2 regions of the Pelosinus baikalensis genome follow, and region 1 is predicted to be linked to the other one. Evidence: riboswitches for the same ligand, from Rfam matches in the RefSeq annotation. Region 1 holds a riboswitch; the other holds the start of a gene.
The links. Region 1 has a riboswitch for cyclic di-GMP ahead of LMF89_RS11600 (methyl-accepting chemotaxis protein). Riboswitches for the same ligand answer to the same signal wherever they lie in the genome.
Positions count from the first base shown of each region.

Region 2: it holds a riboswitch for cyclic di-GMP, as region 1 does, so the genes downstream of both, LMF89_RS03715 (PRC-barrel domain-containing protein) here and LMF89_RS11600 (methyl-accepting chemotaxis protein) in region 1, are expected to answer to the same signal.

Region 1 is NZ_JAJHJB010000014.1:53,488-57,064, forward strand. It holds gene LMF89_RS11595 (FRG domain-containing protein) at 96-977, shown strand; cyclic di-GMP riboswitch class I at 1,146-1,230, shown strand; gene LMF89_RS11600 (methyl-accepting chemotaxis protein) at 1,334-3,022, shown strand; gene LMF89_RS11605 (AraC family transcriptional regulator) at 3,112-3,577, opposite strand, start outside.
Region 2 is NZ_JAJHJB010000003.1:143,375-146,951, reverse strand. It holds gene LMF89_RS03730 (UbiA prenyltransferase family protein) at 1-73, shown strand, start outside; gene LMF89_RS03725 (hypothetical protein) at 73-291, shown strand; gene LMF89_RS03720 (tetratricopeptide repeat protein) at 428-1,501, shown strand; cyclic di-GMP riboswitch class I at 1,600-1,688, shown strand; gene LMF89_RS03715 (PRC-barrel domain-containing protein) at 1,951-2,724, shown strand; gene LMF89_RS03710 (VanW family protein) at 2,849-3,577, shown strand, end outside.

The DNA of each region.
Region 1 (3,577 bases):
TGAATAGTAGTGGATTAAAATTGAGCAGAATGTTAAATGAGTATTATTGTTAAGCAGCGTGTAAAGTAGGTATTCGTTCTACAATAGGAGGATTTATGTTTAACAAATTTAATCTTATAGAAGCTAATACTGTTGATGAATTTTGGGATATATTATCGCCTCAAAAAACTCTAGGAGATAAGCCGAGCCAATTTATTTATCGTGGACAGAGGGATGCGAGTTGGCATCTCATACCCTCCATACTACGAAAAAATAGTCCCTCTAAAATAATATTTGGACAAAGAGAAATGACTGCAGATGAACAAATTTTTTCTGAAAGAGCTATCTTAGAACAATTTGTAAAACAATGTGATTTACTTGGTCTTAAAATTGTTAATGACTCTGCTGAACTTCGTGGAAATTTAGATCCACGAACGTATCCAACAGATAAATATTATATTAATCCATCTGAGTGGCCAAATGAAGAATTAATAGAGCTAATGGCTTTAGCTCAGCATCATGGTGTGCCTACTCATCTTCTCGATTGGTCTAAACGTTCTTATGTTGCAGCGTATTTTGCCGCATCCACCGCTTTAGCAAAGCACGACATTGAGGAGAATAATACTAAAATTGCAGTATGGGCATTGAATGTAGAAAAGATTCGTTCATACAAAAATATAAATATAATTAAAGTTCCAGGGTCTACTAGCAGTAATCTTGCGGCTCAATCGGGCTTGTTTACGGTGTTAAAGCAACCAATAGGCAGAGGACAGCCATTTCCCCAAAAACCTCTTGAAGATGAGTTTGCATCTTTCCCCAATACACCTTTATGGAAGATAACATTACCTGTAAAATATACTGCAAAAGTTCTTGATTTGTGCGAACTATATGGAGTTTCAGCCTCGACCTTATTCTCTGGATTTGATGGAGCAGCAAAAGCTGTTAAGGATTGGATTAACAAATGCAGATATTTAAATCTGCACCAAAAAAGCGAATAATGAACTTCTAAGTGGATTCTCGCTGTTAATCGATTTTATCGAATACAAGGACAGGCACATGGCCTTCCTCTACTCGATTTTGAGTTTAATAACAAGGCGAAATATTTGTCTTAATTTAGAGGATTTTGGAAGTTTGAGGAGAATTATTAATACATAAATTTAATACCATTTAATGTTCGGCAAACTTAGCGAAAGTTAAGGACGCAAAGCTATGGGACTAACGATTTTAATCTATGTCTGCCAGGTTGCTATATGAATTACAATTCATGTAACAATCTGGTTTTTTTTATGGAAGGAGATGCGATAAACGAGTTTATGCAGCCGTCTTAACAATTAAAATGTAAAGGAGTTATTTTATGCGTAGAATACCTATTGTTGCACAATTAGGAGGTATGTTTCTCACTTCCATTTCCTTTCTGCTTATACTGCTTGGATATACAGCATATCAGTATTCGACAGCAAGTGATACATATGAAAATTTAATTACACATACTTCCGCAAATATGCTCTTACTCACGAAGGCACAGGATGGTATGCATACTGGTATTGCTGAATTGCGAGGTTTTATGGCCTACTCGATTAGCAGCTATGAACAAAATTCCAGAAAAGAATTTGAGAATAGCGCAAAAGATTTAAAGGTATTTGTATCTGGTGTGGAAAATCCAGAAGTGAAAACAGAAGCTGTTAAACTAGAAAAGATGATGGATGACTATAGTCTTAAAATGGGACAGCTTATGGATGCAAAAAAAGCTAACAGCCCTTCCTTCAATACATTGCTTGTGGAAGGGAGAAATTTATCACAGCAGATAGACCTGCAATTTGATAAAACCTTTGATTTAGAAGAGAAATATTTAAAGCAATCAACGGTTAAACTTATGCAGGAACAAAAAGATACCAAGAATTTGGTTGGAATTTTAAGTATGCTTATTATACTATTCGTTTGTAGTTTAGCATACTGGTATAGTAGGTATATGGCGAAACGCTTACATCGTGTTCGGAATGAAATGGACGCAATCAGTCATTTTGATTTAACAGCTGCTGAGCAACATGCTGCTGTTAATGATGAGATAGGTGATATGGTTACTGCAATGTCCCAAATGAAGAATGCTCTGCGCTCGCTAGTAGGGCAAATACGCCAAAACTCTGAATCCTTGGCAGCATCTAGTCAAGAATTAAGTGCAACAGTAGAAGAACAGTTACGTGCAGCAGAAATTGTTTCTAATACGATAGCGGAAGTTGCGAGTGGGTCAGCCCAGAATACTACGAATATAACAGAGATGTCAGCTACGATTCAGGAACTTTCTGCAAGTACTGAGGAAATGAACTCGAATGCCTATGAAGTGAATGCAAATACTCAAAATGCTGTTGAAGAAGCAAGCCAAGGGATGAATTTACTGACTCAGATCGTTACACAGAATGAAACTGTTGCAAAATCAATGATCAGTATTACAGAGGCGGCAAATTCCTTGGCAAAAGGGTCTGAAAACATTCGAGAAATCGTTACAGTCATTCAAAGCATTGCAGGTCAAACCAACCTATTAGCGTTGAATGCTGCTATTGAAGCTGCTCGTGCTGGTGAAGCAGGAAGAGGTTTTGCAGTAGTCGCAGAAGAGGTTCGGAAGCTGGCGGAACAAAGTGCTGAGGCAACACGCCATATCGCTGAAATTATTAATAAAATGACGGAGGACATTGATTATGCTGTCCTACATGTAAGTGAAGGAAACCATGAGGTGGAAGCAGGAAAACAAGTAACATTCAATACTCAAAAAGGGTTTGAAGTTATTATTGATAAGCTCGATAAGGTGAAAATTGTAGTTGCTCAAATAACGCATACAATTGAGGAAACAGCAAAGGGAACGCAAACAATGGTAGAGAATGCCCAAAATATCAGCGGTGTTGCAGAAGAAACTGCAGCAAGTGCACAAACGGTAGCCGCTGCATCTGAAGAACAAAGTGCCAGTATGCATGAGATCAATCATAATGCTGAATCTTTAGCAAAAATGGCAGAAGAACTCAATGAGATTATCAGTAAGTTTAAGTTATAAGTAAATGAAAGTGCGTAATGGCATGACTAGACAACTTTGTCTAGTCATGCCATTTTTTAGAAAGAATATGAAAAAAGAGATACAACATCTTATATTAACCTGTTTTTTCTGTTAGACAACTTTGGCAGCATACTGGGGCAAAAACCTGTACGTTTCTTAAAAAGCTTACTGAAATAGTAAGGATCAGAATAGCCTACACAAGCTGAAATTTCTGCTATTGAGCAAGCTGTAGTACATAATAGTTCTTTGGCGCGGCGTACCCGGTATTCAATCAAATATTCATTTGGTCCCATGCCTGTATGTTTTTGAAATAAATAGGCAAATTGTTTGCTGTTCAGAGCATATTGCCCAGCCAGCATTGGCACACTAAGAGATTCCATATAATGGCTATGGATGTATTCCATGGCCTGTTCTACGATTTCCTGTCCACCTTCGTTGCGCCGGTTGACAGCACTAGTTAGAATCTCATCCATAATACTGAAAAATAATGATTTAGCTCGCAATCCTGGCAGTTTGCCTGGAGTTGTGCAGCTATTATACAGTCGATGCAGCAGA
Region 2 (3,577 bases), on a different contig from region 1:
ATTTCCTGCAGTGTTTTTGGGCGCCGTTGTATTCTATAGTACAATATTGTATTATCAGAAAGGGAGATTATAATGTTATGGACAGGAATAATCATGGTAATTGCGCTGTTAAGTGGATACATATGGGGTAAACGCGATGGGATGCTATCTGTCAATCAGCAAAGCTTAGTAAGCGTTCCTTTATTATTAAGACAACAATCGTTGGAAAAAGGCTATTGTATCTTATGTCATGAACCTAGAAAGAAACGTATTATTTCCAAAATAAGTGGACAGCAAGGTCGACGTATTTGAAATTCTTAGTAATTATTGATAGCAAAAAGAGGAATTTATAAGATGAGTATATAATATAAGGACATATCACATTATTCTACAAAATTTTCACAATTAGAATGTTGATTTTCAAATAATTTATTTATGGTGGGGTTTGATGCAATATATCATAATTACGTCATTATCCATAGTCATTTCTGCATATCTTATATACGTGTTAACGAATAAGCTATTAAATATTCAGCTGAATGTAAAACCTCTTATTTTATGTGTGTGTTGTGCGCTTTTAGTCAATATTATTCTGCCACGTATTATTATTGGATTTGTTGGTGTAGTAGGAACTGTAGGCATATTAACAATCACTACAGTCGTCTTTGCATTTAGCATTGCACAGTATAATGAAAAATTTAAAATGTATTCTGAAGAAAATAAAGGAGAGTCTGAGACAAAAAATATAATAAAGGAAGCTGAATCTTCAGAATATGGAGTGTTATGGGAAAAACCAGAAATCATAATAGCTGCAGCCGTACCAATACCTATTGTAGCTAGCTCTTCTGTAAGGTCTGTGATGCCAAAGGAAGATGATGCTAATAATGTAATGGCTTTAGAAACTGAAGTGTTATCTGTTGATATAGCAGTTTCTGACATACATATAGTAGACCAGCTAGATCCTGCTTCCACATCAGAGAAACAAATTGTCAAACTAATAGACAAGAATGAAGAGCTAGAAGAGGTCTATGAGCTGAAAGATGAAAATCAGAATGTGGAGTTAGAGGAGAAAAGTGAGATGGTACAAGTTGAAGATGAATTACAGGTGCCCATTAATGTGTTTGACTCTTCTTCAAAGGATTTAGACGGTTTAATTGATTCTGCATTTATATATAAAGAACAGCGCAATTTCATTCAAGCCCTTAAGGTTTTTCGCCAAGCTTTGATTTTATATCCGAATAGTGAAGCGGCACCATTTTTGGTAATGGAAATCGGCACTATATTAAAAAATAGTGGTCAATATAATGAAGCAATTCACGTTTTTTGTGAGGGCAGAAAGCTTCCAGGAGTACAAAAAAACACTATGTTTGATTTGGAATTCATTAAAACAATTGCCTATTTACGTATAGTAAAGAATATTTTACTTCAGAATCGCTTAGGGGATATTTCTTTTAAGAATATTCCGGGGACCGTACTAAAAGAAATTGATTCTGAATTTCGCGAGTGGCGAAATTCTACGTAAATCTACAATATACTTCTAAATAGCACAATTGGGATGTGTAAAAATAAATGATGAACTTCTGTTGACGTTATATTTCATATTATATAGAATTAAACAAAATGAATATTTAGCAAACTCATCCAAAGGTGGGGACGCAAAGCTATGGGTCTAAGGGATATATATATCCTATGATTGCCAGGTTGCCGATTCAATTAAGAATTGTAATTAGCACAGTGCATTATAGGTAGGTGCTATTTTTTATGTATTTTTCTAAATTAGCGACTAGATTAGTAAATTATAGTCAATCAATAGAGATACTAATAGCGGGAAATTTAGAACGATTGGTAAGAATACAGAGGTAAAATGCTCTTGGCGAAGTGGGAAGAGTGCTATAAATAAGGTTAAGAAATTGACTAACTGCTTCGATGAATGATAAGAGGATATTAAATGATAATTAAGGGGCGCTATTCATGAAAAAAAGTGTTGAAATTATTGGATTGCCAGTTATTAGCATCGTTGAGGGTACAGAGCTTGGAACAGTTAAAAGTCTTCTTATTAATCCTGCAGATGGATCTGTAACGATACTAATTGATGATTCCAAATGGTATTGGGGGGCTAAATTTTTGCCTTTGGCAGCTGCTACTGGGTTAGGAGAATACGCAATAACGATAGAGAATAGTGATGCAATATTAACGTTAACAGATGCACCGGAAGTTGAGAAGCTAATTGTGGCTGATCTAAAAATTATTGGGACTAAAGTGCTGACTAAAAATGGTCGAATTCAAGGTAAAGTAACGGAGTTTTTTGTTGATAATTCAGGGAAAATTGTATCTTGTGAAATAGAGGATCTTAATGGTGGAACTACGAGCATTGAGGCAAAGCAAATTTTAACTTTTGGTAAAGACGTGCTTTTTGTTTCAGATGATCATGAAACGGTAGCAGAAAGATCAACAACTACTAATATTGCAATACCTCCAGTAAGCACTTCTGTAGCTTCTGAAGTGAAACCACCTGTTATTCAAGTTAAAGAACCAGAAGATGTAAAGGTAGCTGCTAATGATGATTCTGCTAGAAAGTTTGACGAAAAAAATCGTAAATACTTACTTGGTAAAAAAGCTAGTCGCCGTATTGAAACTGATAATGGTATGTTAATCGTAGAGGAAGGTGGTGAAATTACTGAGGAAGTGTTGCAAAAAGCAAAACTAACGGGTAGTTTTGTAGAATTAACAATGAATATTCAATAAAATAAAAATCGATATCTCTCCAATTATGGTGGTTTTTATTATCATGTTACGAACAAATCCCCGCTATTGGCGGGGATTTGCTCTCTTGCTAGCTAATCGAATAATTGGAATGGAGTTACTAACTATGAAAATTACAATAAATCATCGTGCTAAAAATATAATGCTTTTTCTTAGCATTATTATATTATTTAGCTTAACTGGATTCATTGCCACCACTACAGCGTTTGATGTCAGTGATAGTATCTATGAAGGTGTTTTTATAGGCGATATTCCTGTGGGGGGACTATCAATTGATGAAGCAAAAAGTGAAATTATTATAAATATCAAAAATCAAATAGCTAATTCACCAAATTATTTAACGTATAAGACGCAAAAATGGCCGATTAATGCAAATGACATTGATCTAGAAATCAATGCAGATGATCTTGTGCAGCAAGCTTATAATATAGGTCGTCTTGGCAATATAGCTAAACGTTTACAAGAAAAATTTATAGCTGTAAATTATGGATATACGATTCCGTTGTCTTTACATTATAATCATGTTAAGTTAGAAGCAATTCTTAATAGAATTGCAGATTCTATCAATAGTAACCCAGAAGATGCTTCACTGATATATCAAAATTCGAATGTTAATATTCAGCCTGAAAAAAATGGTCATAAAGTTGATTTAGAAAAAACCTGGCTTGATTTAAATGCTATTATACATACTTGTATTCCTTTTACTCTTGAATTAACGGTTAATGAAATAACTCCTAAAATTTCATTGAAGGATTTAGCTGAAGTTGATAGTTTACTTTCTATATACACCACAGAGTTTGATCCTTATAATGAAAATCGTTCTAAAAATATTAGC